2 regions of the Micromonospora sp. NPDC051924 genome follow, and region 2 is predicted to be linked to the other one. Evidence: riboswitches for the same ligand, from Rfam matches in the RefSeq annotation. Region 2 holds a riboswitch; the other holds the start of a gene.
The links. Region 2 has a riboswitch for ZMP and ZTP ahead of ACZ6S5_RS17700 (bifunctional 5,10-methylenetetrahydrofolate dehydrogenase/5,10-methenyltetrahydrofolate cyclohydrolase). Riboswitches for the same ligand answer to the same signal wherever they lie in the genome.

Region 1 (14,373 bases), on a different contig from region 2:
GGGTGGGCCGGATGGAGTACGCCGAGGTCATGGTGTGGTCGCGGGCCATCTGGTTGTAGTCGACGAAGACCGGCCGGTCCCGCTGCTCCCGCCACCAGGTGGTGGTGACCAGATCGGGCAGCCGGCGCTGCATCTCACGGCCCAGGGCCAGCACCGCCCGCCGGCAGTCGCCGAAGCTCCACCGGGGCTCGATGGACAGGTAGACGTGGATGCCCCGGCCGCCGGTGGTCTTCGGGTGACCGACCAGGCCCAACTCGTCGAGGAACGCCCGTACCTCGTGGGCGACCGGCACCACCTGGCCGAAGTCCACCCCGGGCATCGGGTCGAGGTCGATCCGGAGCTGGTCGGGGTGCTCGACGTCGTCCTTGGACACCGGCCACGGGTGGAACCGCAGGGTGCCCAGGTTGGCCGCCCAGGCCACCACGGCCAGCTCGGACGGCGCGACCTCGTCGGCAGTCCGGCCGCTGGGGAAGGTGATGTGCGCGGTGCGCACCCAGTCGGGCGCGCCCGCCGGCAGCCGCTTCTGGTAGAACGCGTCGCCCTTGTTGCTCTGCCGGGTGGCGATCTTCGCGCCCTCGAACACCCCGCGCGGCCAGCGCTCCAGCATGGTCGGACGGTCCCGCAGGGCGCGCAGGATGCCGTCGCCGACCGACAGGAAGTAGCTGACCACGTCCAGCTTGGTCAGCCCGCGCTCCGGGAAGTACGGCTTGTCCGGGCTGGAGACGCGGACCACCCGCTCCCCCACCCGGATCTCCTCCGCCGCCGTGGTCGCCACGCCTCACACCGTACGACGCGGCGGCGCGCCACGCGGGGATGTCGTCAGGCGATGAGCAGGACCCCGACGGCGATCAGCGGCACGGAGACGAAGAGGAAGATGCCGACACCGGTGAGCACTCGGCCGCCGCCTGCGCCCTCCCGCTCCGGGGCTAGGCCGAAGGTCGACCGGGCCGGCAGCATGCCGATCCGGCTCAACGTCAGATCACCGGTCATCCCCAGCAGCGCGCCGACCAGCATGAACGCCACGCCGAGCCGGTGGGTGAACTCGCCGCCGCTGACCGCGACCCAGACGCCCACCGCGACGCCGATCACGACCACCGCGATCACGAAGAGCACCAGGGCTTCCCGCAGCCCCTTGATGACCGTCGACATGTGCCGCCCTCCCCGCGCACCGGGCCCGCCCCGGTACGCCGGACGACATTCTGCCCGGTCGATGCCACCGGACGCAGTCCGGCGCCCGTCGGACGGTCACCACCGACGGGCGCGCGGCGGCCGGACGGGCGCGCTCCGCCCGTCCGGCCCGTCGCGTACGGGTCAGCCGTTCTCCTTCTGGAGCCGGCTCATCAGCAACTTCTTGCCCTGGTCGCCGGCCTTGCGATTGTTCTCCTGGATCTTGCGGAACCAGGTCGCCAGCTCGGTGTCGCCCCGATCCTCCGCGTCCGCGATGTACGTCTCCATTTGCCAGATGTGCTGGAGTGACATCTGCACGGCGTGGATCAGGTCGTAGTTCTTGTCCTTCACCGGGCTCATCGGCTCTCGGACCATGGTCGCCACGGCGCACCTCCCCCTGCGTCGACTTCCGGAGCCCCGCGCTTACCCGTCCGGGGCCGGTTCACGCCCCCGTCCCGCGTCCGGTGGCCCCCGACCGGCACGGTTACCTGCGGCGGGCCCCGGGTAGGGGAGGCCGCATGGCGGAACTGGCAGCGCTCTGGATCGTCCGGCACGGGGAGAGCACGGCGAACGTCGCGGCGACCGCCGCGGAGGCGTCGGGCGCCGAACTGATCGACCTCACCCACCGGGACGCCGACGTGCCGCTCTCGTCCACCGGCGAGGAGCAGGCCCGGGCGACGGGCCGGTGGCTGGCCGGGCTGCCGGAGCAGCGCCGCCCGGACGTCGCGGTGGTGTCGCCGTACCTGCGCGCGGTGCAGACCGCCGAGCTGGCCCTGGCCGGCACCGACGTGCCGGTCAGCCGGGACGAGCGGTTGCGCGACCGGGAGCTGGGCATCCTCGACGGGCTCACCCCCCACGGGGTGCGGGGCCGCTACCCGGCCGAGGCGGAACGCCGGGCCCGGCTGGGCAAGTTCTACTACCGGCCGCCCGGCGGCGAGTCCTGGACCGATGTGGCACTGCGGCTGCGCGCCCTCCTCGGCGACCTGCGCCGCGACCACGCCGGACGGCGGGTGCTGCTGTTCGGCCACGACGCGCTGGTCTTCCTGCTCCGCTACCTGGTGGAGGGGCTGACCGAAGAGGAGTTGATGGGGCTCACCCGCCAGCAGGTCATCGCCAACTGCTCGGTCACCGGCTGGTCCGCCGACGACGCCGGCCGGTTGACGCCGGACCTGTTCAATGACGTCGCCCACCTGCACCGGCAGGGCGCGCGCCCGACCCGGGAGGACGAGGTCCATGCCGAGCCGGTCTGAGGTCATCACCCCCGCACTGCTGCGCGACTGGGCGCTGCCCGTGCCGACCGGCGGCAAGGAGGCCCGCGGGACGGTGCTGGTGGTCGGCGGGTCCCGGTTCACCCCCGGGGCGGTGCTGCTCGCCGGGGTGGCCGCGCTGCGCGCCGGCGCCGGCGTGCTGCAACTGGCCGCCGCCGAGTCCACCGCCGCCGCGCTGAGCATCCAGGTGCCGGAGGCGCTGGTGGTCGGCCTGCCCGAGACGGACGACGGCGCGGTGCGGGGCGACCCGCGCGACCTGCTCGACGGCCTGGTGGCCGAGGCGGACGTGGTGGCGGTCGGCCCCGGCCTCAAGGACATCGACGCCACCCGGGGCCTGCTGCACCTGGTGCTCGACGCGGCCGGCCCCCAGGCCTCACTGGTGCTCGACGCGTACGCGCTCGGCGCGCTCAGCCACGAGCCGGACCTGCTGGTCGGCTCGGGCCGCAGGGTGGTGCTCACGCCGAACCTCACCGAGGCCCGGCACCTGCTCGACCGCGAACCGGGCGACGACCTGGACGCGGAGGCGGTCGAGCTGGCCCGCCGGTACGACGCGGTGGTCTCCCTCTACGGCCACATCGCCACCTCGGCCGGGCGGTGCTGGCGGGAGGAGAGCGGCGACGCCGGGCTCGGCACCTCCGGCAGCGGCGACGTCCGCGCCGGACTCCTCGCCGGCCTGCTGTCCCGGGGCGCCGAGCCGGCGCAGGCCGCGTGCTGGGCCGCGTTCGCGCACGCGGTGAGCGGACAACGCCTGGTCCCCCGGTACGGCCGGATCGGCTTCCTCGCCCGTGAGCTGCTGGACGAGATCCCATACACGTTGGCCACCGTCTGACGGTTGTTGTTCGTCCGTTCGGATGTGTGTAACACCACATTGGCCTCCCTACGCTGGTCCATCGAAGGTGAGCAACCTGCTCGTCTTCCGCCGGCCCGCTTCCCACCAGGGAGTGGGGCACGGCCGGATCGGCCCCCTGGGAGTCTGTGTGAAGAACCTCCGTCGCAAGACACTGGCCGCCGCGTCCGCCCTGACGCTCGGCGTCGGCCTCGCCCTCACCGGCGGGCTGGCTCCGGCGGCGGCCGCCGGACCGGACACCTCGTATCTGGTCCTCGCCCCGCAGGGCGCCAACACCAGCCAGGCCGCCGCCCGCGTGGCGGCCGCCAACGGCACCGTCGTGGCCACCTACGACCAGATCGGTGTGCTCGTCGTCCGCTCGACCAACCCGGAATTCGCCACCCAGGTGGCGGGCGCGGGCGTCGAGTCGGTCGCCGCCACCACCGGCCTGGGCACCGCCCTCGACGAGGGCGAGACCGTGGAGGTCTCCGCGGCCGACGTCGCCAACGCCACCGGCGACCCGGCCATGGAGCCGCTCTACGGGCAGCAGTGGGACATGAACATGATCCGCCTGCCGCAGGCCCACGCGGTGACCACCGGCAGCTCGAACGTCGTCGTCGGCGTGCTGGACAGCGGTATCTCCAGCAGCCACCCGGACCTGGCGACCCAGATCGCCAAGGACAAGAGCACCTCCTGCCTGGGCGGTGTCGTCGACACCACCGAGGCGGCGTGGAACCCGACCACCAGCGACCACGGCACCCACGTGGCCGGCACCATCGCCGCCGCCGTCAACGGCGTCGGCGTGACCGGCATCGCGCCGGGCGTCAAGGTCGCCGCCGTCAAGGTGGTCAACGACGACGGCTACATCTACCCGGAGGCTGCGGTCTGCGGGTTCATGTGGGCCGCCACCCACGGGATGCAGCTGACCAACAACAGCTACTACATCGACCCGTGGGAGCTGAACTGCCGCAACGACGCGCGCCAGCGTCCGGTGTGGCAGGCCGTGCAGCGGGCCATCCGCTTCTCGCAGTCCAAGGGCGTGCTCAACGTGGCGTCCGCGGGCAACTCCAACTACGACCTGGCCCACAAGATCTCCGACTACGGCAGCCCGGACGACGGGACGCCGGAGGCGCGCGAGAACCTGACCAGCGCCTGCATGGACCTCCCTGCGGAGGCTCCGGGCGTGGTGACCGTCTCCGCGGTCGGGCCGACCGGCGCGAAGAGCTACTACTCCTCGTACGGTCTGGGCGTGGTGGACGTGACGGCGCCGGGTGGCGACACCCGGTACCGGACCCAGGGTGTGCGCTCGACCCTCACCGACGCCATCCTGTCGACGACCTTCAACACCGCCACCAAGACCAACGGGTGGGGTTACAAGCAGGGCACCTCGATGTCTGGCCCGCACGCCACCGGCGTCGCGGCGCTGGCGCTGTCCGCGCACCCCGGGCTGACCCCGGGCGCGCTGGCGGCGTTCCTGGAGGGTACGTCGGTGGCGCAGTCCTGCCCGGAGGGCGTCTACAACCCGGTGCCGCTGATCTCGTCGGGCCCGCACGCGTACGACGCGACCTGCTCCGGCGGCGCGCGTAACTCGTTCTACGGCGCCGGCATGGTCGACGCGTACAACGTGGTGAGGTAGGCGGTAGCGAAACCCTGGTGGGGCCCGGCGACACGTCGCCGGGCCCCATCCGTTTCGCCGCTCATCGCTCGGGTAGTGGATCACCGTCGACAGCCCGTACGAGGAGGTGCCGGTGTCCACCGACGCGATCGTCCTGCTCAAAGAGGACCACAAGGAGATGCGCCGCCTGTTCCGCGAGTTCGAGAAGGCGGAGGACGGCCCGGCCGCCCGCCGGCAGGAACTGGTGAACGAGATCCTGGCCGCCCTCACCGTGCACACGTACCTCGAGAACGAGGTGATGTACCCGGAGATCCGCCGGCTCCTGCCCGACCTGGAGGACGACATCCTCGAGTCGTACGAGGAGCACCACGTGGCGGACCTGCTCTGCGCCGAACTCGCCGGCCTGGACGCCACCGACGAGCGGTTCGTCGCCAAGACCACGGTGCTGATCGAGAACGTCGAGCATCACGTCGAGGAGGAGGAGCAGGAGTGGTTCCCGAAGGTCCGCGAGGCGCTCGGCCGTAACCAGCTCCAGGAGATCGGCGAGCGGATGATCGCCCTGCGCCCCGACGCCCCGCGCAGCCCCGAGGACCCGAAGGCGCGCAGGAGCGCCCGCGACGCCGCCACCGCCTGACCTCCACCCCCTGACGGGCCCGACCTGCGCGGTCGGGCCCGTCACGTGTCGCCCGCCGGGATGTACCCGGTAGGATCGGCGCGGGCCGTGACTGGCGCGTGGGGATGGAGCACCATCGGGAAGCGGTCCCGTCGCAAGGACGCACGCCGAGCGCCTGGGCCTTCCGCACGTCATCAGGAGGTCGCATGTCGCCGAACGCCGAGTCCACCGCCTTCCGCAGCGCGCTGGAGGTGATCCGCGCCGTCGAGCCGCGGGTGGCGGACGCCATCGGGCAGGAGCTGGCCGACCAGCGCGAGTCGCTCAAGCTCATCGCCAGCGAGAACTACGCCTCCCCCGCGACCCTGCTGGCCATGGGCAACTGGTTCAGCGACAAGTACGCGGAGGGCACCGTCGGCCGCCGGTTCTACGCCGGCTGCCAGAACGTCGACACCGTCGAGGCGCTCGCCGCCGAGCACGCGAAGGAGCTGTTCGGCGCCGCCCACGCGTACGTGCAGCCGCACTCGGGCATCGACGCCAACCTGGTCGCCTTCTGGGCGGTCCTGGCCGACCGGATCGAGTCGCCGGCCCTGAAGAAGGCCCAGGTACGGCAGGTCAACGAGCTCACCGAGGCAGACTGGTTCGCGCTCCGCCGCGAGCTGGGCAACCAGCGGATGCTGGGCATGTCGCTGGACGCCGGCGGCCACCTCACCCACGGCTTCCGCCCGAACATCTCCGGCAAGATGTTCGACCAGCGCAGCTACGGCACCGACCCGGCCACCGGCCTGATCGACTACGACAAGGTCGCCGAGGCGGCCCGCGAGTTCAAGCCGCTGATCCTGGTCGCCGGCTACTCGGCGTACCCCCGTAAGGTCAACTTCCGGATCATGCGGGAGATCGCCGACTCGGTCGGCGCCACCTTCATGGTCGACATGGCGCACTTCGCCGGCCTGGTCGCGGGCAAGGTCTTCACCGGCGACTTCGACCCGGTGCCGCACGCGCACATCGTCACCACCACCACCCACAAGTCGCTGCGCGGCCCGCGCGGCGGCCTCGTGCTCTGCGGCCCGGAGCTGGCCGACCAGGTCGACCGGGGCTGCCCGATGGTGCTCGGCGGCCCGCTGCCGCATGTGATGGCCGCCAAGGCGGTGGCCCTGGCCGAGGCGCGCCGCCCCGACTTCGCCGACTACGCGCAGCGCATCGTCGCCAACGCCCAGGCGCTCGCCGAGGGGCTGCTGCGCCGGGGCGCGAAGCTGGTCACCGGCGGCACCGACAACCACCTGGTGCTGATCGACGTCTCCGGGTACGGCCTGACCGGCCGGCAGGCCGAACAGGCGCTGCTCGACTCGGGCATCGTGACCAACCGCAACGCGGTGCCGCAGGACCCGAACGGCGCCTGGTACACCTCCGGCATCCGGATCGGCACCCCGGCGCTGACCACCCGGGGCCTGGGCACCGCCGAGATGGACACCACGGCCGAGCTGATCCACACCGTGCTCAGCCAGACCACCCCAGGCGAGTCCAAGGCGAAGTACGTGCTCGACCCAGCCCTGGCCGACAAGGTGAACAAGCAGGCCAGCGAGCTGTTGGCCGGCTTCCCCCTCTACTCCGCCGTCGACCTCGGCTGACAACCTCTCCCGGCGCCCCGCCCGGCCCACCGGCCGGCGCGGGGCGCCTGCTTTCGCCCCTGCGCGTGCTCGCCGGAGGACAGGAACAGGTTCTCTCCATCTGCAAACTTGATGACGCAGACGAGGTGGGCACCGGCCGTGGGCGGACGGCGGCGGTCAGGACGTGGCGCGGCGGCGGAGCGCGCGGAGGCGGTGCAGGACCTCGGTGCCGCCGCGGCCGAAGTGGTCGTGCAGGGCACGGTACTCGGCGTACAGCTCGTCGTAGGCGGCGGCGCGGGCCGGATCCGGGTACCAGGTCTCGCGGCGCGGCGCGGCCATCGCCGCCGAGGCCGTCTCCACGTCGGGGTACGCCCCGGCGGCCGCTGCCGCGTGGATCGCCGAGCCCAGGGCGGCCGGGTGCGCGGCGTCGACCACGTGCAGCGGGCGGCGCAGCACGTCGGCGTAGATACGCAGCAGCAGCCGGTTGGCGGTCAGCCCACCGGCGGCGGTCAGCTCGTCGACGCGTACCCCGGCGGATTCGAACGCCTCGACGACCGTGCGGGCGCCGAACGCGGTCGCCTCGAGCAGGGCCCGCCAGATCTCTTCCGGCCGGGTGGCCAGGGTCAGCCCGACCAGCACCCCGCTCAGCTCGTGGTCCATCAGCACCGAGCGGTTGCCGCTGTGCCAGTCCAGCGCGAGCAGCCCGTGCCCGCCCACCGGCTGGTCGGCGGCGAGGGCGTCCAGCAGCTCGGGCACCGGCACGCCGCGCCGCCGGGCCTGCTCGACGTACCCGGCGGACAGGGCGCGGTCCAGGTACCAGGCGAAGATGTCCCCGACCCCGCTCTGTCCGGCCTCGTAGCCCCAGCGGCCGGCGGTCACCCCGTCCTCGACGACACCGCAGACGCCGGGGACCTCCCGGCAGGCGTCCGCATTCATGATCAGGCAGGTGGAGGTGCCGAGCACGGCGAGCATCCGGCCCGGCGCGACCGCGCCGGCCGCCGCCGCGGTGACGTGGGCGTCGATGCCGCCGACGGCCACCGCGACGCCCTCCGGCAGTCCGGTCCACCGGGCCGCCCGAGGGGTGAGACCACCCGCCCGGGTGCCGGGCGGCAGCACCGGCCCGTCGATCTTCGGCAGCAGCGCGGGCAGCTCGGGGTGGAGCGCGGCGAGGAACTCCGGGCCCGGGTACCGCCCGTCCTGGCGCAGGCCCTTGAAGCCGGCGGCGGAGGCGTTGCGGGTCACCCGTCCGCAGAGCTGCCAGACCAGCCAGTCGGCGGTCTCGATCCACCGCTCGGCCCGGTGGAAGACCTCCGGGTCCTCCTCCAGCACCTGGAGCACCTTGGCGAGCTGCCACTCGGCGGACACCCGGCCCCCGTAGCGGGGCAGCCAGGAGTCGCCCCGGGCGGCGGCCAGCGAGGTGATCCGGCCGGCCTGCCGCTGCGCGGCGTGGTGCTTCCAGAGCTTCGGCCAGGCGTGCGGCCGCGCGCGCAGCACGGTCAGCTCCGCGAGCGGGGTGCCGTCGGCGCGGGTGGGCAGCAGCGTGCACGAGGTCGCGTCGAGGCCGATGCCGACCACGTCGGCCGGCTCGATCCCGGCGGCGCGGACGGCGGCGGGCACCGCGCGGCGCAGCACCTCGCGGTGGTCGGCCGGGTCCTGCAAGGCCCAGTCGGGTGGCAGCGGCGACCCGTCCGGCAGCCACTCGGTGAGCACCCCGCTCGGGTACTCGTGGACCGCGCTGCCCAGCTCCGCACCGGTGGCCACGTCCACCACGACGGCCCGCCCGGAGAGCGTCCCGAAGTCCAACCCGACGACGTACCGACCCACCGTGGCTCCCTCCCCCACCGCCGGGGGGCCAGGCTAGTCGGTCAGCGCAGGGGCCGCTTCAGGTGGTAGCGGTGCACCTCGGTGCTGCCCTGCACGTTGTTCACGTCCTCGGCGGCGGAAACGAGCTCCCAGCCCTCGCGGCCGACCCGGTTGAGGTGCGCGATGGCCGTGTCGCCGTACGCGGTCACGTCGGTGCGCGACCCGTCCGGGGCGTACCAGACGAACGAGACGTGGAAGTTGCGGCCCTGCCCCTGATAGCGGCGGACCAGCAACGCGTACTCCCAGGCAACCATCGGTCCATTATCTACGGACGGACCATCGGCCGGATGGCGGCCAGCTCGTCGGTGATCAACGCGGCGAGCCGGTCCAGCCCGAGGTCGATCCGGTCCGGCGTGACCGCGCTGACCGACAGCCGCAGCGCGTTCACCGGCGCGCCGTCGTCGTAGAAGTGGGCCATCGGGGTCCAGAGCACCCCGTACTCGCGGGCGGAACGGTGCAGCAACCCGTCGTCCACCTCGAACGGCACGGTCACCACCACGAAGAAGCCGCCGGCCGGGACGTTCCAGCGCACCGGACCGCCGGCCGGGAAGCGGCGCGCCAGGCCGTCCACCAGGTGCCGCAGGTTGCGGGCGTACGCGGCCCGCTCCCGGACATTCGCCGCCACCAGCGAGCAGTCGTGCGCCAGCAGCGCCCCGCCGATCACCGCCTGCGCGATCGGCGAGGTGTTCACGGTGACCATGCTCTTGATCTTGGCGAGCTGGTCGGCGAGCGGCCCGGCCGTCCCGTCCGAACCGGCCACCCGCTGGTCGGCGACCACGTACCCGACCCGGGCGCCGGGCAGCACGGTCTTGGCGAACGAGCCCAGGTAGACCACCCGGCGCCGGGTGTCCAGCGCCTTGAGGGTGGGCAACCGCTCGGCGCTGCCGGCCGGGAAGAGGCCGTACGGGTTGTCCTCGATCAGCAGCAGCTCCTCCTCGGCGGCGAGGTCGAGCAGCTGCCGCCGCTGGGCCAGGTCCATGCTGACCCCGGACGGGTTGGCGAAGTCGGGCATCACGTAGCAGGCGCGCGGGCGCAGCCCCTCGGCCCGGGCGCGGCGCAGCTGCTCCCGCAGGTCGGCCAGGTCGATCCCGGCCGGGCCGCCGGTGACCGGGCGCACCGGCAGGTCGACCAGTCGGGCGGCCCCGGTCAGCCCCACGTACGTGGGCGCGACGGCGAGCAGCACGTCCGCCGGCCCGGCGCGCAACGCCCGCAGCACCAGGAACATCGCCTCCTGGCAGCCGACGGTCACCACGATGGTCTCCGGGTCGACGGTGATCCCCTCGTCCACCGCGAGGTTGCGGGCGATCAGGTGGTGCACGATGCCCTTGGTCCGGCCGTACTGGAGCAGGGTCCGGTCCACCTGGACCGGGCGCAGCCCGAGGTCGTCGGCGAGGTGCCGGCGGAACCGGTCCAGGTGCGCGGGCAGCACGCCCGCGTCGAAGAACTCCTCGTACGGCCGCCCGGCGGCGAACGACACCGCGTCCGGGTAGTGCTGCGCCACCTCGTTGAGGAAGTTCATCGAGTTCAGCGCGGGGTCGTCGACGCTTGCGTGCAGCGCCGCCACAGTCAGGTCCACCGGCTCCACGGTCAGCCTCCAATCAGGGTGCGCAGGTGCCGCGCTGCGGCCGGGTCGGCACAGCCGGCGAGGGTGAGCGCGTCCCGCAGCTCGGCGGCGAGCAGCGCCAGCGCCGCCTCGGCGCCGACCCGGCCGCCGGCCGCCAGGGCCCAGAGCAGGGGCCGGCCGACCAGCACGCCGGCCGCGCCGAGGGCGAGCGCGCGCAGCACGTCGGTGCCGCTGCGCACCCCGCCGTCGAAGAGCACCGCGCACCGCTCCCCCACCGCCGCCGCCACCTCGGGCAGCACCGTCGCCGACGCCGGGGCGCCGTCGAGCTGCCGGCCGCCGTGGTTGGAGACCACCACGGCGTCCGCGCCGGCCTCCGCCGCGCGCACCGCGTCGCGCGGGTCGAGCACGCCCTTCACCACCAGCGGCAGCGGCGTACGCTCCCGCAGCCAGGCCAGGTCCGCCCAGCTCATCGCGGGGTGGAAGACGGCGCCGGTGTGCGCCGCCACCGCGGACCTCCCGGGCGCGCCCCGGTGGGCCAGGTCGTCCCGGCCGCCCGCCAGGTTGGCCGCGCTGACGTGCGCCGGCAGCGCGAAGCCGTTGCGCACGTCCCGCAGCCGCCGGCCGAGGACCGGCACGTCCACGGTGACCATCAGCGCGGCGCAGCCGGCCGCCTGCGCCCGGTCCACCAGATCGGCCACCCGGCCCCGGTCGCGCAGCCAGTAGAGCTGGAACCACACCGCGCCGCCGGCCGCCGCCACCTCCTCCAGCGGCGTGCTGGCCACGGTGCTGGCCACGTAGGGCACGCCGGCGATCCGGGCGGCGGCCGCCAGGGCCACCTCGCCGTCCGGGTGCAGCAGTTTCTGGTACGCCATCGGCGCGACCGCGGCCGGCAGGGCGGACGTCCCGCCGGGCAGTGCCGCCCCGGTACGCGGGGTGTCCACGCCGGTCAGCACCCGGGGCAGCACCGCCACCCGGTCCAGGGCGGCCCGGTTGGCGGCGAGGGTGGTCTCCGCGCCGCTGCCGCCCTCGACGAAGTCCCACACCGCCGCCGGCAGCACCGCCCGGGCCAACTCGGCGAACTCGGCCAGGCTGGCGGGCGGGACGAACCCCGCCGGCTCCGGGGGCTCGGCGGCCGGCGGCGGAACGGGCGGGTCGGTGACTGCCGGTTCAGCCATGCTCGGCCCCGTCCGCCACCGGGCCGGCGGTCCCGACCGACGTCAGGCCGAACCGGTCGCGCAGGAAGGACGCCGCCTGCTCCTGGGCCCGCCGGCCGGCGTCGAACACCCCGGGCATGGCGAAGAAGCCATGGACCATGCCGGCGTACCGGGTCGCCGCAGTGGGGACGCCCGCCTCCCGCAGCCGGGCGGCGTACCGCTCCCCCTCGTCGCGCAGCGGGTCGTGCTCGGCGGTGATGACCAGCGCCGGGGGCAACCCGGCGAGGTCCTCGGCAAGCAGCGGCGAGGCGAGCGGGTGGGCCGCGTCGGCCGGGTCGGCGAGGTAGTGCTGCCGGTACCAGGCGACGGAGTGCCGGTTGAACAGCAGCGGGTCCTCGTCGGCCGCGGCCGGACCGGGCCGCTGGTCGGTGTTCGGGTAGACCAGCAGCTGGGCGACGAGCCGGGGAGCGCCGTCGGCGCGGGCCAGCAGGGTGACCGCGGCGGCGAGGTTGCCGCCGGCGCTGTCCCCGCCGACCGCGAGCCGGTCCCGGTCGACACCGGCCTCGTCGGGGTGCGCGGCGAGCCAGCGCAGCGCGGAGTAGCAGTCGTCGACGGCGGCCGGGAAGCGGTGCTCGGGGGCCAGCCGGTAGCCGACGGTCACGGTCTGGCAGCCGGTGGCGTTGACCAGCCGTCGGCAGATCCCGTCGGCGGTGTCCACGCTGCCGAGCGTCCAGCCGCCACCGAAGAACCAGACCAGGGTGGGCAGCGGGCCGTCTCCGGCCGGCCGGTGGATCCGTACCGGCAGCGGCCCGTCCGGGCCGGGGACCTGCGTGTCGCGTACCGCTGCGACGGGCTCGACCGCGCCGGAGCCGGCACGGATCGCGGCGAGGTCGGCGGCGCGGGCCTCGGCCAGGGTCTGGGTGTAGAGCGGTGCGGTGCCGGCGGCGGCGCGGGCGGCCCGCCACGCGACCACCTGCGGGTCGAGGGCCATGGTGGACTCCTAGCTGCCGGTGGTGACGAAGAGCTTGTCGATGCCGCGCAGGAAGAGGCTGCCGCTGTACGTGAAGTCCCGGGTGACCTGCAGGCGGGGGAAGCGGGCGAAGAGGCGGGGCAGGGCGAGCCGGCCCTCCAGCTTGGACACCGCCGAGCCGAGGCAGAAGTGCAGCCCCACGCCGAAGGCGAGCGACGGCGGGCCGTCCCGGTGCGGGTCGAACCGGTCCGGGTCGGGGAAGCGGGCCGGGTCGCGGTTGGCGGCGGCGATCAGCAGCAGCACGTTCTCGTCCGCCCTGACCGGCACGCCGCCCAGCTCGGTGTCGCGCGGCGCGGAGCGGGCCAGGAAGTGCACCGGGCTCTCCATCCGCAGGATCTCGTCCACGCAGCCGCGGGCCAGCGCGTCGTCGCCGGGCAGCGCGGCGACCACCTCGGGGTGGGCCAGCAGCAGCGGCAGGCCGTTGCTGAACATGTAGACGGTGGTGACGAAGCTGGCGTTGAAGAGCACGATCAGGTTGCTGATCAGCTCCTCCTCGGTCAGCTCCACCCCGCCGGCGTCGAGCACCTCGACCAGCCCGCTGATCAGGTCCGCGCCGGGCTGCCGCCGCCGGTGGGCGATCAGGTCCCGGTAGTAGGCGCGCAGCTCCTCGGCGGCCTGGTTGGCCCGGGCCAGCCGTTCCGGGGTCTTGCCCGCGACGTCCATGTACTCGTCGATCCAGTCGACCCGCTGCCGGTACCAGGCCAGGTCCGCCTGCGGCAGGCCGATGAACTCGGCCATCACCAGGGCCGGGACCGGGTACGCGAAGTCGGCGACGAAGTCCACCTCGGCCCCGCCGGCGCCGGCCTCGGCCATCCGGTCCAGCCGCTCGTCGACGACCCGGACGATCACCGGCTCCAGCGCGCCCAGCCGGCGCGGGGTGAAGGTCTTCGCGAAGACCGACCGCATCCGGGTGTGGTCCGGCGGGTTGATGAACATCATCGAGCTGAGGAAGGTACGCAGGATATCCTGCTGCTCCCAGCCCGGCGGGAAGCCCTTGTACCACTCCGGGTCGCGCAGCACCTGGTCGACCAGGTCGTAGCCGCCGGCGACGGCGGTGATGGTGCTGTGCTCGGCGCGGATCGGGATCGCGTGGACCGGCCCGTGCTCGTGCAGGGCCGCGTACCACGGGTAGGGGTTCTGCCGGCCCTGCTCGCTGTACAGGCCGGTCAGGATCTCGTCGACGTCCACGGCGGTGGTTCCTCCCCAGGAATAGGCGGCGGGGGCGGCGTGGTGCCGACGCCGCCCCCGCCTGGTGTCACAGGCCGAGCAGTCGCAGCGGTACGGCGTCCGCCATGGCCTGGGCGCCGCTGTCGTTCGGGTGGATGTGGTCCCCGGCGTCGTACGCCGGCAGCAGCCGGCTCGGGTGCGCCGGGTCGCGCAGCACGGCGTCGAAGTCGAGCACGCCGTCGAACTCCGCCGTGCCCGCGCCACGCAGCCAGGCGTTCACCGCCTGCCGGGTGGCCTCCTTCTCCTCCGTCCACACCCCCGGTCCGCCGTTGCCCTCGTACGGGGTGACGGTGCCGACCAGGCTGGTCAGGCCGCGCTCCCTGGCCTGCTGGTTGATCTGCCGCAGGGTGGCGATGATGCTCTCGGCACTGTCGCCGTTCATCCAGATGTCGTTGATGCCCAGATGGGTGATGAGGGTGCGCACCCCGGTCTGCGGGAAGAC
Region 2 (14,373 bases):
AGGCTCGGCGGTGAGGAGTTGTCCAGTTGCCGCTCGCCGGGGGTGGTGAGCATGCTGACCGGGTACGGGCCGACGACGGTGAGCAGGAGCAGGGCGGCGAGACCCACGGTTGTCAGGGTGGCCGCGAGTGGCCGGCCGATCGGTAGCCGTCGGGTGAGGAGGCCGCGTCGTTCGCTGTCGGTGGTGGCGGTCGTGTCGTACCAGGCGAAGCCGATCTGGTGGATGGCCAGCCAGCCGAAGAGGAAGTTGCCTGCGGACAGTGGTCCGTGGCCGTGCAGGCGGCCGAGGTCGCCGGCGGCGACCAGCGCCACCAGCAGCAGGGGTACGAGGAGTCCGAGGTGGCGGTGTAGCGCGTACATCCAGGGGGTGAGGCCGACGACGGCGATGTAGGCGCAGAGGAACCACAGTGGGATGGTGGCGAACGCGACCGCTGTCCTGGTCTCGGTGGGGTCGCTGCCGAGCAGCCGGGCCAGCAGGCTGCCGGCGAGCAGGGTGGCGACGAGTACGGTGGTCGGGCGGATCAGCCGGGCGCTGCGGTCCAGCAGCCAGTCGGTGGCGGTGCCGCCGCGGGCCCGGGTGCGGGTGAGCGAGGCGGCGTTGGCGAAGCCGCCCACGAGGAAGAAGACGGGGATGACCTGGAAGAGCCAGGTCAGTGGGTGTGCCCACCGCAGTTCGGGGGTTGCCGAGTAGCCGGTGACGTGACCGGCGCGGTCGTAGGCGAGGACGGTGTCGGTCCAGTGGCCGTAGACCACGAGGATGATGGCGGCCGCCCGGAGCAGGTCGATGTACCGTTCTCGGCCGGCCGGCGTCCGGGTGGCGAGCTGACGCACGCGGTCCATGCCCCGCTCCTGTTCGTGCGTGTGGCGCGGTGTGGGGCTGCTGGTGCGGGTCGGGGCTTCATGTTCGCAGAGGCGGCGGGCGTTCGGTGGGGCTTTGTCCGACGGGAAGGGAGTCGTTTTCCGGATGCGGGTGGGTGACGCGCGGGCGGTGGCGGTGGACTGGGTGCGGGAGCGGGCCGGGCGGGATTCGGGGGTACGGGGGGCGTTCTTCAGCGGGTCGACGGTGGGGGTGCCGGACGATGCGGTGCTGCCGGCGTCGTCGGACGTGGATGTGCTGCTGGTGCGGGACGGCCCGGGCGGGAAGGTGGGCAAGTTCCGGCATCGGGGGGTGTTGTTGGAGGTCAGTGCGGTCACCTGGGAGGAGCTGGGTGGGCCGTGGGACGTGCTCGGGTCGTGGGTGTTCGCGCCGTTCTTCCGTACCGACACGCTGATCGTGGATCCGACGGGGCGGCTGGCGGCGATCCGGGAGCGGGTGTCGGCGGGGTACGCGGATCCGGTGTGGGTGCGGCGGCGTTGTGCGGGGGTGCGCCGGCGGATCGAGGCGGGGTTGAGCCGGTTGGACGGGGACGCGCCGCTGCACGAGCAGGTGCTGGGGTGGGTGTTTCCGACGTCGGTGCTGGCGTTGTTGCCGGTGGTGGCGGGGGTGCGGGATCCGACGGTGCGGCGGCGGTACGTGCGGGCCCGGGAGGTGCTGGCCGGGTACGGGATGGCCGACCGGTATCCGGGGTTGCTGGCGACGTTGGACGGCGGTGGGGTGGGTCCGGAGCGGGTGCGGGAGCATCTGGCCGGGCTGGCGGTGACGTTCGACGAGACGGCGCGGGTGGCGCGTACCCGGTTTCCGTTCAGTGCGGACGTCACGGCGGCGGGCCGGCCGGTGGTGGTGGACGGCGCGGCGGAGCTGGTCGGGGCGGGCGCGCACCGGGAGGCGATGTTCTGGATCGTGGTGACGTACGCGCGGTGTCACGCGATCCTGGCGGCGGACGCCCCCGATCGGGAGCGGGTGTTGCGGCCGGCGTTCGAGGCGGTGGTGGCGGATCTGGGGGTGGCGTCGGCGGCGGATCGGCGGCGCCGGGCGGATGCCCTGTTGGCGGCGCTGCCGGGGTGGCAGGCGGTGGCGGATGCGATCGCGGCGCGTGGTGTGGCAGGCTGAGGCGGACGCGACTGGCGGCACGGGGATGGCAGCAACCATCGGGGAGCTTCGTCGTGGAGGTCGACCGCCTGGGCCTCCGCGGGCGAGGTGTGGCATGTCTTCTTCGGGTACGACGGCTCGGTTGCTGCCCGGCGGTCCGGTGGCGCAGCAGGTGCTGGCGGAGGTCGCTGATCAGGTGACGGCGCTGCGCGCGGCGGGGGTGACGCCGGCGTTGGCGACGGTGCTGGTGGGTGACGACGACGCGAGCGCCGGGTACATCCGGATCAAGCAGCGGCAGGCGGCGGAGCTGGGGTTCGACTCGCCGCACGTGCACCTGCCGGCGTCGGCGTCGCAGGCGGACCTGCACGCGGTGCTGGAGGATTTCAACGCCGACAAGGGTGTGCACGGGGTGCTGGTGCAGTATCCGATTCCCGGGCATCTGGACTATGACCGGGCCCTGGCGGTGCTGGACCCGGACAAGGACGTCGACGGCATGCACCCGGTGAACATGGGCCGGTTGGCGTTGGGGCTGCCCGGTCCCCTGCCCTGCACGCCGGCGGGGATCGAGGCGTTGTTGGCGTTCCACGGGGTGCCGGTGGCCGGCCGGGGGGTGGTGATCCTCGGTCGGGGTGCGACGCTGGGCCGGCCGTTGGCGATGTTGCTGGCGCAGAAGCGGCCGACGGCGAACGCGGCGGTGACGGTGGTGCACACCGGGGTGGCGGACTGGCCGCGGTACACCCGGCGGGCGGAGATCCTGGTGGCGGCGGCGGGGGTGCCGGGGATCGTGCAGCCGGAGCACGTGCGGCCGGGCGCGGTGGTGGTCGGCGGTGGGGTGCGGTACGAGGGGCGGCGGTTGCTGCCGGACGTGGACGAGCGGTGTGCCGAGGTGGCGGGGGCGATCACGCCGCGGGTCGGTGGGGTCGGTCCGACGACGGTGGCGATGTTGTTCCGCAATGCGGTGCGGGCGGCGCAGCGGGCGGTCGGGTTGGGCTGAGCGCGGTTACCCGGTGGTGACGGGGCGGCCCAGCCAGGTGGAGAGCCAGTCGAAGGCGGGTGCCTCGACGGCCCGCCAGGTGGACGGGTTGTGGCCGCCCCCGTCGACGTAGCTGGTGGTGAGGGAGATGGGCGGGCGGGCGAGTCGGCTGAGGGCGCGGGTGTCGCGTAGCGCGTTGCGGTCGGCGCGGCCGCAGGACAGGTAGAGGGCGACGGCGGGGCGGGGCAGGTGCTGCAGCCGCCAGATGTCGTTGTTGAGGGTGTGTTCGGTGCCGTCGCCGATGGTGAGGCCGGGTTCGGCGTAGCCGGAGAGGCTGGCGGCGGCGGCGTACCGGTCGGGGTGGCGCAGCAGCAGGTTGGTGGCGCAGTAGCCGCCGGCGGACAGGCCGGTCAGGCCCCAGGCGTTGCGGTCGGCGCGCAGCCGCAGGTGGCTGCTGGCCCAGGCGGGCACGTCGACGGTGAGGAACGTTTCGCTCTGCGGGCCGTGGGTGAGGTTGACGCATTCGGTGTCGATCATGGTGTTGGGTGTCTGGTACGGGAACAGCACGACGGTGGGGGCCATCCGGCCGGCGGCGATCTCCCGGTCGAGGTGGCCGGGGGCGTCGAGCAGTTGCAGCCAGCCGGCGGGTGAGCCGGGGTAGCCGTGCAGCGCCTCGATGACGGGGAACCGCTGCTGGGGGTGGGTGTCGTAGGCGGCCGGCAGGTAGACGTACATGGGCAGGTTGAGGCCGCTGGCGGTGCCGGGGACGGTGACGGTGACGACCCGGCCGCCGTGGTGTCCGTCGGCGGCGGTGGTGGCGGTGGCGGCGTCGGGCCGGCCGAACAGGTCGGCCCAGGTGGTGTAGGTGGCGCTCTGCCGGTTGACCCAGGTCAGTGCGACCGCGGCGGCGGTGGTGAGGCAGAGCAGTCCGGCGGCGGCGCGGACGGTGTGCCGCCGCCAGCCGTGCCGGGTGTCCCAGGTGGCGGCGAGGAGCACGGCGGCGGTGACGGCGAGCGCGACCGCGGTGAGTTCAGCGGGAAGGCTGTCGGGTGACACGGGCGCCTGCCGTCGAGGGTGGGATGGCCGGTGGGTGGGGGTGCGGGTGCCGGGACCGCTGCGGGGGTGGGATCAGCGGGGCGGGGGCCGCCAGGGGGGCCGGGGTCTGCTGGCAGGCCCACCGCAGGGCGGCGGGCAGGCCCCGGTCGGGGCCGGCGGCGAGGCGGACGGGGTTGCTGGCGGTGGCCGTGGGGGCGGTGACGGCGAGGGCTTCCCCGGTGGGTAGGCCGGCGAGGGCGGCGGGTCCGAGGGTGGGCGGGGTGCGGAGGGTGGCGTCGTCGACCAGGGCCAGGGCCGGGTAGCGGTCGGGCGCGGTGTGCACGACCGCGTCGGCGAGGGCCCGCCGCCGGGTGGTGGCGACCAGGGCCCAGGTGTGGCCGGTGACGCGCAGGTCGCGGGTGAGGCTCAGGGGTACGGCGCCGGCGAGGACGCCGGGGTCGACGGTGGCGGCGGGTCGGGTGAACACGAGTACGGCGGGGCCGGCGGTGGCGGCGGCGCGGGTGGCGTCGGCTTCTTCGGCGGGGGTCCACCGGTCGTCGTCGCCGACGACCAGGACGGCCGGGTACCGCCAGCCGGGGTGGCGCAGGTAGCCGGCGGGCACCGCCACGGTGGGTGGGGTGTTCAGGTGCCAGTTCTGCCAGCCGGTGGGGCGCCAGTCGAAGGTGATCGGGGTGTCGGGGCCGGGGGCCCGGTGGGTGAGCCAGCGGTCGAGCTGTCCGGGCCGGTCGTCGTGGCCGGTGGTGGTGTTCCCGCCGGCGGGCAGCAGGTCGTGCCAGGAGGTGTAGAACTGCTCGTGCCGGTTGACGGCCAGGCCGACGGTGAGCAGCACGAGCAGTTCGGTGAGCAGGACGGCGGTGGGGCGCAGCAGCAGCCGGGCCCGGCGTACCCGGCGCCAGCCGTGTGCGGTGGCGCACGCGGCGGTGATGGTGGCGGTGGTGGCCAGGGCGAGCAGCGGTATGCCGGTGAGCGACACCTCGTGCCTCCCGTCGTCGCACCATCGTTATCACGGGCGCCGCTGCGGCCGGTGGGGAACGCCCGACCGGGGCACGGCGAGGCTGATTCTGATCCGCGCGGCTGTGCGGCGCCCGGGGGGCGGCTGGGAGTGCGCTGAAGAATGCTCAGCCGAGGTTGACGACCAGCGGCCGGTGGTCGGAGATGACCGACAGTGGGGTGTCGACGGCGGTGACGGGGGGTAGCCGGTCGAGGCCCTGCCGGTCGGCGAGGACGTGGTCGAGCTGGACCCGGGGTTGCCCGGCCGGGTAGGTGGGGCGGCGGCCCAGGGGCGTCCAGCGGGACAGCAGCCTGGCGGGGCCGGCGGGCAGGTTCAGGTCGCCGAGCAGGATGCGGGGGGCGGGCAGCGCGCGCAGGGCGCGGACCACGCGGCGTAGCTGCAGGATGTTCCAGCCGGGCACGAACGACAGGTGGGTGGCGGCGACGGTCAGCGGGCCGTGCGGGGTGTCCAGCACGGCGGCGAGCACGACGCGGGGTTCGTCGCGCAGCAGCACCAGTCCCCCGCCGGGGCCGGGCACGTAGATCGGGGATCGGACGGGGGCCGGGCGCAGGCGGATGACCTGCCAGGAGCGGACCGGATAGCGGCTGACCAGGCCGACGCCGTAGAGGGGTTCGCCGTGCCCGTCGTCGTCGTGGGTGAGCGGGCGGAACTGTTCGCCGGGGGTGCCGACGACGGCGGCGGCGAAGCGGTGTTCGGGGGCGCCGAGGGCGCGGGCGGCGATGGCGGTGAGGTCGAGGTTTCCGCTGCGCGACTGGTCCCGGTCGACCTCCTGCAGGGCCAGCACGTCGGCGTCGAGCGCGGCGACGGCGGCGGCGAGCCGGTCGGGGTCGACGAGCCCGTCGGTGAGGGAGCGGCCGTGCAGCAGGTTGAAGGTGGCCAGGCGCACCTGCACACCCTACGTCCGCATGGCAGGCTTGCCGGGTGCTCAAGGCGTTGGTCTGTTCGGTGCTGGTTTTCGTGGCGGTGGCCTCGGCGGGCCTGTGGTTGCGGCGGCGCCGGGGGCGCTGAGCGGCGGTGAGCCTGGCCACAGGCGGTCTCGTCGGGGCGGTGGTGGTGGGAAGAATGGCCGCCCGTGGATCCTGTCTCGCTGACCACCCTGTTGACCGCGGCGGCCATGGCGGGCTGGGTGGACGCCGTGGTCGGTGGTGGTGGGCTGTTGCTGTTGCCGGCGCTGTTGGTGGCCGCGCCGGGGGTGCCGGTGGCCACGGCGTTGGGCACGAACAAGCTGGCCGCGATCTTCGGCACGTCGACGGCGGCGCTGACGTACGCCCGGCGCACGAAGCTGGACTGGGCGGTGGCGGGTCCGTCGGCGGGTCTGGCGGTGCTGACGGCCGGGGTGGGCGCGGCGTTGGCGGGGGCGGTGCCGGCGGGCGCGTACCGGCCGGTGGTGCTGGTGGTGCTGCTGTCGGTGGCGGTGTTCGTGTTGACTCGGCCGCGGCTGGGTGTGCTGTCCCTGCCGGAGCGGCGGACGCCGGCGCGGGCGGTGGCGGTCGTCGCGGTGGCCGGTCTGGGCATCGCCCTGTACGACGGGCTGATCGGCCCGGGCACCGGCACGTTCCTGGTGTTGGCGTTCACCACGCTGGTGGGGGCGGACTTCGTGCATGCCTCGGCGATGGCGAAGGTGGTCAACGCGGGCACGAACCTGGGTGCGCTGGTGGTGTTCGCGGCGACCGGGCACGTGTGGTGGCTGCTGGGCGCGGCGATGGCGGTGTGCAACGTCGCCGGAGCCGCGCTGGGCGCGCGGATGGCGCTGCGGCGCGGCTCCGGCTTCGTGCGGGTGGTGCTGCTGGTCGTGGTGCTGGCCCTGGTGGGCAAGCTGGGCTACGACCAGTGGATGGCGGCCTGACCCGGCCGGGTCAGGCGTGCCGGACGACGTCGTCGTAGTCCAGGCGGGGCAGCCGGGGGAACCAGGCGTCCGGGCCGGGCTTGCCGATGTTGACCACGAGCAGGGACTTCCAGCTGGTGTCGGCGAAGAACTCCTTGTCGAGGCCGTCGGCGTCGAAGCCGCCCATCGGGCCGGCGGCCAGGCCGGCGGCGCGGACGGCCAGCAGCCAGTAGCCGATCTGCAGGGTGGCGTTGAACCGGGCCATCCCCTCCCGGGCGACGGCGTCGGCGGCGAAGCTGTCGCGCATCTCCGGGCGGATCGGGAAGACCCGCGGGATGAACTCGTGGAAGTCGGTGTCCGCGGCGAGGACGGCGACGACGGGCGCGGACGCGGTCTTGGCCTGGTTGCCCTCGCTCATGTGGGTCAGCAGCCGCTCGCGGGCCTGCCCGGGCCGGACGAACAGCACCCGCAGCGGCTGCGTGTTGGCGGCCGTCGGCGGGTACTTGGCCAGTTCGAAGATGGCGCGCAGCTGCTCGTCGCTGACCGGCTCGTCGGTGAAGGTGTTCGCGGTGCGGGCGTCGGTGAACAGCTGGGCCTGCGCCTCGGGATGCAGGCTGATGAAATCGCTCATATCGGCTCCTTGCTCCAGGCTCGCTCCTCCGACATCGGGAGGGGCTAGCTTTTTAGTAGTGCCTTCCGGGATGAGGGTAGCGCGTATCCTGGTGGGGTGACAGTCAGGCCGGAGGTGGGCGGCGAGCCCCGCATGTGCGACCAGGGGCTGGCCCGCGCCTTCGCCTTCCTCGGCAAGCGTTGGAACGGGGTGCTGCTGGGCACCCTCGCCACCGGGCCGGCCGGCTTCGCCGAGCTGGGCCGGGCGCTGCCCGGGATCAGCGAGTCGGTGCTGTCCGACCGGCTCGGCGAGCTGTGCCGCGTGGGCCTGGTCTCGCGCACCGTGCGGGAGGGCCCGCCGGTCGGGGTGAGCTACGAGCTCACCGAGCGCGGCGCCGCCCTGCTGCCGGCCCTGGACGCGCTCGGCCGCTGGGCGCACGAGAACCTGCCCGACCAGCCGGGACGCGCCGGCGGTTGCTGAGCACCGCTGTGTGATCATCTTCAGGTGCCCGTACGCGCCGAACACGACCGGGCCGTCCTGGCCGAGCTGCTGGGCCGGGACCCGGTGCTGCACGCCTACCAGCTCGGTGACCTGGACGACTTCTTCTGGCCGTACACCTCCTGGTACCGCCGCGAGGACCAGGTGGCCCTGCTCTACCACGGCGTCGAGCTGCCGACCCTGCTGGCGTTCGCCCCGCCGGAACGCACCGACGACCTGGCCGCGCTGCTGACCGAGGCGGCCCCGGTGCTGCCCGCCCGGCTGTGGGCGCACCTGTCCCCCGGCCTGGACGCCACCGTCGCCCGCTGGTACGAGCTGGCCGACGCCGCGCCACACCACCGGATGGCGTTGACCGACCCCGACCGGCTGGCCCGGGTCACCCCCGCCGGGCAGGTGCTCGACCGCGCCGACCTGCCGGCGCTGCACGCGCTCTACGCCGCCGCGTACCCGGGGAACTGGTTCGACCCGCGAATGCTCGACACCGGCCAGTACGTGGGCATCCGCGCCGACGGCGACCTGGTGGCCGTCGCCGGGGTGCACGTCTGGTCGCCCACCTGGCGGGTGGCCGCCCTGGGCAACGTCACCACCCACCCGGGGGCCCGGGGTCGGGGGTTGGCCGCCGCCGCGGTGGCCGCGCTCTGCGCCCGGCTGCGCGACACCGTCGACCACGTGACGCTCAACGTCCGGGCCGACAACACCGCCGCCGTACGCCTCTACGAGCGGCTCGGCTTCACCCGGGTCGCCGACTTCATCGAGTGCGGGCTGCACCGCCGCCGGTGACGGGCACCGACATCGTCGACTCCCCGCCGACACCAAGATCAGGCTGGTGCAGGTGCCGGGTGCGCAGTCCCGGGTCAAGGACGGCACCGGCGACATCGACTACAAGGTGACGCTGCGCGGCGACGCGGTGATCATGGGCGGGGGTGGCCGGCGCGTCCGGTCACCCCGGCGTGCGTCAGAGACCGCGGCTGGGCGAGTGGAACCGGCCGGCGCGGATCTCCCGCAGCGCCCGGCGGCGGGTCTCCCCGCGCAGCGTGTCGACGTAGAGGCGGCCGTGCAGGTGATCGGTCTCGTGCTGCAGGGCGCGGGCCAGGAAACCCCGGCCGGCGATGGTCAGCGGCTCGCCGTGCTGGTCGACGCCGTGCGCGGTGGCCTGCATCGCCCGGGCGGTCGGGAAGTACAGCCCCGGGATGGACAGGCAGCCCTCGTCGTCGTCCTGCAGTTCGTCGGACAGCTCCAGCGTCGGGTTGATCAGGTGGCCCCGGTGCCCGTCGGCGTCGTAGACGAACACCTGCGCGTTCACCCCGATCTGCGGCGCGGCCACCCCGGCCCGGCCGGGCGCGCCCAGCAGCGTGTCCATCAGGTCCTGCACGAGCGCGCGCAGTTCGGCGTCGAAGCTGGTCACCGGCTCGCAAGGAGTGCGCAGCACGGGGTCGCCGATGATCCGGATCGGGCGCATAGTCATGCCCGGAAGGCTAACCGGCCGTTACCCTCGCCGGTGCGCGCACCCGCCGGTCAGCCGGCCGGGGTTCCCGTCGCCCGTCCCGGGGCCAGGCCGGTGTCGGCGATCCGGTCGCGCAGCGGGCGGCGGCGCAGCGCCGCGAGGACCGCGTACAGCTCGTCGGCCAGGGGCACGGGCAGCTCGGCGTCGAGCCGGCGCATGGCGGTGGTGGTGGCCGCCCACTCGGCCTCGACGATCGGTCGCAGCGCGTGGGCCCGGTCGGTGAGGGTGACGATGCGTTGCCGGGCGTCGGCGCCGGGACTGAGGGTGACCAGGCCGGCGCGGCTCATCTGGGCGACGGTCTGGCTGGCTGCGGAGTGGGTGACGCCGACCCGGGCGGCGAGGTCGCGGATGGCCAGCGGCCCGCCGGCGAGCAGCACCCGGACCAGGGGCGAGAAGCGGGGCCGGTAGTCGGCCAGGTCGAGGTCGGCGTAGACGGCGGCGACGTCGCCGTCGAGCAGTTCCAGGACGTGGCGCAGCAGGGTGCCCAGGGCCTCACGGTCGGGGGTGGCGGTCACGTCCGCTAATGTAACAGCGCTGTTGTATCTGGTGTGTGGGAGGGGACCGGAATGTATCCACCGATCGAGCCGTACGCGCAGGGCCTGCTCGACGTCGGCGACGGCCAGCGGATCCACTGGGAGACCTGCGGCAACCCGGACGGCCGGCCCGCCCTGGTGGTGCACGGCGGCCCCGGCTCCGGCGCCACCCCGTCCTGGCGGCGGCTGTTCGACCCGGCCGCCTACCGGATCGTCCTGTTCGACCAGCGGGGCTGTGGCCGCAGCACCCCGCACGCCAGCGACCCGGCGGTGGACCTGTCGGTGAACACCACCGCGCACCTGCTGGCCGACATGGAACGGCTGCGCGAGCACCTGGGCATCGACCGGTGGCTGCTCTGCGGCGCCTCCTGGGGCTCCTCGCTGTCACTCGCGTACGCCCAGCGGCACCCGGACCGGGTCACCGCGCTGGTGCTGTTCAGCGTGGTCGCCAACACCCGCCGCGAGATCGACTGGGTGACCCGGGACATGGGGCGGGTCTTCCCGCAGGAGTGGGCCCGGTTCCGCGACGGCGTGCCCGAGGCCGACCGGGACGGCGACCTGCCCACCGCGTACGCCCGGCTGGTCAACGACCCGGACCCGCGCGTGCGGGAACAGGCCGAGATCGACTGGTGCGTCTGGGAGGACGTGCACGTCTCCCTCGCCGGCGGGTTCAAGCCCAGCCCCCGCTACGCCGACCCCGTGTTCCGGGCGGCCCTCGTCCGGATCGTCACCCACTACTGGAGCAACCTCGGGTTCATGCCGGACGGGCAGCTGCTGCGCGACGCCGGCAAGCTCGCCGGCATCCCCGGCGTGCTGGTGCAGGGCCGCCTCGACGTCAGCGGGCCGCCGGACATCGCCTGGCAGCTCACCCGGGACTGGCCGGACGCCCGCCTGGAGATCGTCGAGTCCGGCGGCCACGGCAGCGGCCACGGGGTCGGCGAGCGGGTGGTCGCCGCCCTGGACGCCTTCGCCCGCGCCTGACCCGGCTCACCGCCCGGCCCGCCAGGCCCCGGGCGAACATCCGTAGGCGGCCCGGAACGCGCGGCTGAAGTGGGCCTTGTCGGGGAAGCCCCAGCGGGCCGCGACAATCTGCACCGGCTCGTCGGCCAGCAGCGGGTCGCGCAGGTCCCGGCGGCAGCGCTCCAGCCGCCGGGACCGGATCAGCGCCGTGACGCTGGCCGACTCGTCGGCGAAGAGCCGGTGCAGCGTGCGCAGCGAGACGTGGTGGGCGGCGGCGACCGCCTGCGGGGTCAGGGCGCGATCCGCCAGGTGCAGGTCGACGAAGGCGCTGACCCGCTCGCGCAGCGCGCGCCGGCGTACCTCCGGCGGCAGGGCCGTCTCGGCGTCGAGGTGCTGGGCGAGGGTGGCGGCGATCAGGTCGACCACCACCGCGCCGAGCATCCCCGCGTCGCCCGGGTCGTACTGCTCGGGACAGGTGGCGATGCGCCGCACGTACTGGGCCAGCAGGATGCCCATGCCCCGGTCGGTGGGGATCCGGGCGGCCAGCACCCGGCGGACCCGGTCCGGGGGCAACGGCAGTTCCCGGTGCGGGATCTGCACGGTGATGGTGGCGGCCAGGCCGGGCCCGACCGTGGTGTGGGTGGCCACGTGCGGCCGGGAGGTGTCCAGGAAGGTGAACTCCGAGGCGCTCATCTGCGCCTCCCGGCGGTCCTGGCTCAGCGCGCTGCGCCCGGTGACGGGCAGCGCCAGCTGGTAGAGGTCGGCCTCGGTGCGGCGGATCAGCCGGGCCGGGCGGGTGGAGTTCAGCGACGGGTAGCGCAGGGCGGTCAGCCGCACCCGGCCCAGCTCGATGGCGCGGGCGTACGCGACGAAGTCGTCCAGGTGGGCGCTGCTGATGTGCGCGGGCGCGGTCTCCTGCGCCACGAGCTGGTGCCAGAACGCGAACCGGTCGGACGGGGGCAGCAGCGTGGTGTCCACCATGTGGTTGACCAGCATCGGTCCCCTGCCACCTCCAACCCGTCCATGATCACGCCGATTGTGGCAGAAGCCTCGCGTTCAGCCGGCGGCGAGCAGGGCGCGCACCGGGGCGGCCTTGGCGGCGGCCTCGGCGACCTCGGCGGCCGGGTCACTGCCCCAGGTGATGCCGCCACCGGCCCACAGGTGCAGCCGCTCGGCGTCGGCCGCCGCGGTGCGGATGGTCAGGCCCAGGTCGAGCCGACCCGGGCCGACCCAACCCAGCGCGCCCATGCTGGCGCCCCGGCCGACCGGCTCCAGCGCGGCGATCCGCGCCAGCGCGGCCAGCTTCGGCGCGCCGGTCACCGAGCCGCCCGGGCAGACCGCGCGCAGCAGCGCCGCCAGGCCCAGCCCGTCGGCGGGCGCCGCGGACACCGTCGACTCCGCCTGCCACAGGTCACACCACCGGCGTACGGCGAACAGGTCGTCGACCCGCACGGAGCCGGTGCGGGCCACCCGGGCCAGGTCGTTGCGTTCCAGGTCCACGATCATCACGTGCTCGGCGCGTTCCTTGGCGGAGGCGAGCAGCTCGCGCCGTCCGGTCCCGGTGGCCGGCCGGGTGCCCTTGATCGGCCGGGTGACCAGGCGGCCGTCCTCGAGGGCGATCAGGGTTTCCGGGGAGGCGCAGCCGATCGCCCAGCCGAGCCCGGCGAGGGTGCCGCCGTAGCGGGCGCCGGGCAGGGCGGCCAGGCGGGCCAGGGCGGGCAGCGGGTCCCCCGTGTACGGGGCGGCGGCGTGGCCGACCAGGTTGACCTGGTAGACGTCGCCGCGGCCGATGGCGGCGCGGACCGCCTCCACGGCGTCGGCGTGCGCGCGGGGCGTCCAGCTGTCCCGCCAGTCCCCCAGCCACCACCCGCCCGCAACGGGGTCGGCGGGTGGCGTGGCCGGCCGGTCGGCGTGGCCGTAGACGACGACCACCAGGTCGGGCAGGGCCGGCACCGGGCTGGCCGCGCCGGGTGACCCGCCGGCGGTGCGCGCGCCGGCGGCGGCGGACAGATACACGGCGGCGCCGCACACGCCGTCGCGATCGTGGCCGGCGGGTCGGGACACGTCCCGCAGGTCGATGCCGTGCTCGGCCAGGAACTCCTCGGCGAGGGCGGCCGGGTCGCCGCCGTCGGCGGGCCACCACTGCAGGCGGGCCCGTTCGGTGAGTCGGTCCCGGCATTCGGCGGGTGCCGCGGGGATGTCGATGAATCTCATTGGGAGCGCTTCCACGCCGTCTGGTCCGTTCTTGCTCATCCGTTCAGCCGATTCTGGGTGAACAAGCCGCAACCTTGCTCGATGACGCGCGGTTTCGCTTGGTACTGTGCGTCACTGGTCATGTGAACCATGACACAGTGCCCCCACAGTCCGGAGAACCCGATGTGCCAGCACCTACCCACCTGCCCCTCCGCTGAGGCGACGGACCGAGAAGCCGCCCGTGTCATCGCCTGCTTTCGTGAGCAGGGGTGGAGCCTGCTCTGCAACGGTGTGATCGTTTTCGAGGACACCGGAGAACTACTCCCCGACGGCAGCAGCATCGCCCCGCACCGCGGCCCCGCCCGACACGCCCTCGTCGCCTGATTTCACCACGCTGCGTAACCGCAGCGTGCGTCGTCGACCCAGGCCGGTCCCCACCGGCGGGGGCACTCTTCCCAGGTCGACGACGCGCCGGGGCGGCCCGACAACCGCCCCGGCACCCGCCACCTTCAGTTCTCGAACGCCTCCGGCGCGGGGCACGAGCAGACCAGGTTCCGGTCGCCGTACGCGCCGTCGATCCGCCGCACCGGCGGCCAGTACTTCCCCGCCCGGTCCACCCCGGCCGGGTACGCCCCCACCGACCGCGGATACGCGTGCGGCCACTCGTCGCCCGACACCATCGCCGCGGTGTGCGGGGCGTTCGCCAGGGGGTTGTCGCCGCCCGGCCACTCCCCCGAGCCCACCCTGTCGATCTCCGCCCGGATGGCGATCATCGCGTCGCAGAACCGGTCCAGCTCGGCCAGGTCCTCGCTCTCCGTCGGCTCCACCATCAGCGTCCCCGCCACCGGGAACGACATCGTCGGCGCGTGGAAGCCGTAGTCGATCAGCCGCTTGGCCACGTCGTCGACGCTCACCCCGGTCGCCTTGGTCAGCGGCCGCAGGTCCAGGATGCACTCGTGCGCCACCAGGCCCTTGTTGCCGGCGTACAGCACCGGGAAGTGCTGCCGCAGCCGCGCCGCCACGTAGTTCGCCGCCAGCACCGCCACCCCGGTCGCCCGGGCCAGCCCGTCCGCCCCCATCATCCGCAGGTACGCCCACGGGATCGGCAGGATCCCCGCCGACCCGTACCGGGCCGCCGAGATCGCCGGCCCCCCGTCGGCGCGCGCCCCGGCCGGGTCCCCGGGCAGGAACGGCGCCAGGTGCGCCCGCACCGCCACCGGACCCACGCCGGGGCCGCCGCC

Region 1: it holds a riboswitch for ZMP and ZTP, as region 2 does, so the genes downstream of both, ACZ6S5_RS23950 (glycine hydroxymethyltransferase) here and ACZ6S5_RS17700 (bifunctional 5,10-methylenetetrahydrofolate dehydrogenase/5,10-methenyltetrahydrofolate cyclohydrolase) in region 2, are expected to answer to the same signal.

The regions. Positions count from the first base shown of each region.
Region 1 is NZ_JBVJJA010000033.1:6,383-20,755, reverse strand. Features, by position in the region: gene ACZ6S5_RS23985 (DNA polymerase domain-containing protein) at 1-775, opposite strand, end outside; gene ACZ6S5_RS23980 (hypothetical protein) at 820-1,149, opposite strand; gene ACZ6S5_RS23975 (hypothetical protein) at 1,312-1,542, opposite strand; gene ACZ6S5_RS23970 (histidine phosphatase family protein) at 1,686-2,417, shown strand; gene ACZ6S5_RS23965 (NAD(P)H-hydrate dehydratase) at 2,401-3,264, shown strand; gene ACZ6S5_RS23960 (S8 family peptidase) at 3,413-4,897, shown strand; gene ACZ6S5_RS23955 (hemerythrin domain-containing protein) at 5,010-5,510, shown strand; ZMP/ZTP riboswitch at 5,588-5,677, shown strand; gene ACZ6S5_RS23950 (glycine hydroxymethyltransferase) at 5,696-7,114, shown strand; gene araB (ribulokinase) at 7,271-8,917, opposite strand; gene ACZ6S5_RS23940 (hypothetical protein) at 8,959-9,210, opposite strand; gene ACZ6S5_RS23935 (aminotransferase-like domain-containing protein) at 9,222-10,595, opposite strand; gene ACZ6S5_RS23930 (alpha-hydroxy acid oxidase) at 10,544-11,695, opposite strand; gene ACZ6S5_RS23925 (alpha/beta hydrolase) at 11,688-12,665, opposite strand; gene ACZ6S5_RS23920 (cytochrome P450) at 12,675-13,892, opposite strand; gene ACZ6S5_RS23915 (SGNH/GDSL hydrolase family protein) at 13,960-14,373, opposite strand, start outside.
Region 2 is NZ_JBVJJA010000020.1:35,139-49,511, reverse strand. Features, by position in the region: gene ACZ6S5_RS17710 (acyltransferase family protein) at 1-839, opposite strand, end outside; gene ACZ6S5_RS17705 (hypothetical protein) at 964-1,989, shown strand; ZMP/ZTP riboswitch at 1,987-2,070, shown strand; gene ACZ6S5_RS17700 (bifunctional 5,10-methylenetetrahydrofolate dehydrogenase/5,10-methenyltetrahydrofolate cyclohydrolase) at 2,084-2,962, shown strand; gene ACZ6S5_RS17695 (alpha/beta hydrolase) at 2,969-3,997, opposite strand; gene ACZ6S5_RS17690 (hypothetical protein) at 3,972-4,970, opposite strand; gene ACZ6S5_RS17685 (endonuclease/exonuclease/phosphatase family protein) at 5,116-5,895, opposite strand; gene ACZ6S5_RS17680 (sulfite exporter TauE/SafE family protein) at 6,082-6,855, shown strand; gene ACZ6S5_RS17675 (malonic semialdehyde reductase) at 6,866-7,465, opposite strand; gene ACZ6S5_RS17670 (winged helix-turn-helix transcriptional regulator) at 7,562-7,924, shown strand; gene ACZ6S5_RS17665 (GNAT family N-acetyltransferase) at 7,949-8,722, shown strand; gene def (peptide deformylase) at 8,898-9,407, opposite strand; gene ACZ6S5_RS17655 (MarR family winged helix-turn-helix transcriptional regulator) at 9,458-9,961, opposite strand; gene pip (prolyl aminopeptidase) at 10,013-10,960, shown strand; gene ACZ6S5_RS17645 (AraC-like ligand-binding domain-containing protein) at 10,967-11,935, opposite strand; gene ACZ6S5_RS17640 (chorismate-binding protein) at 11,996-13,192, opposite strand; gene ACZ6S5_RS17635 (DUF5999 family protein) at 13,316-13,516, shown strand; gene gcvP (aminomethyl-transferring glycine dehydrogenase) at 13,642-14,373, opposite strand, start outside.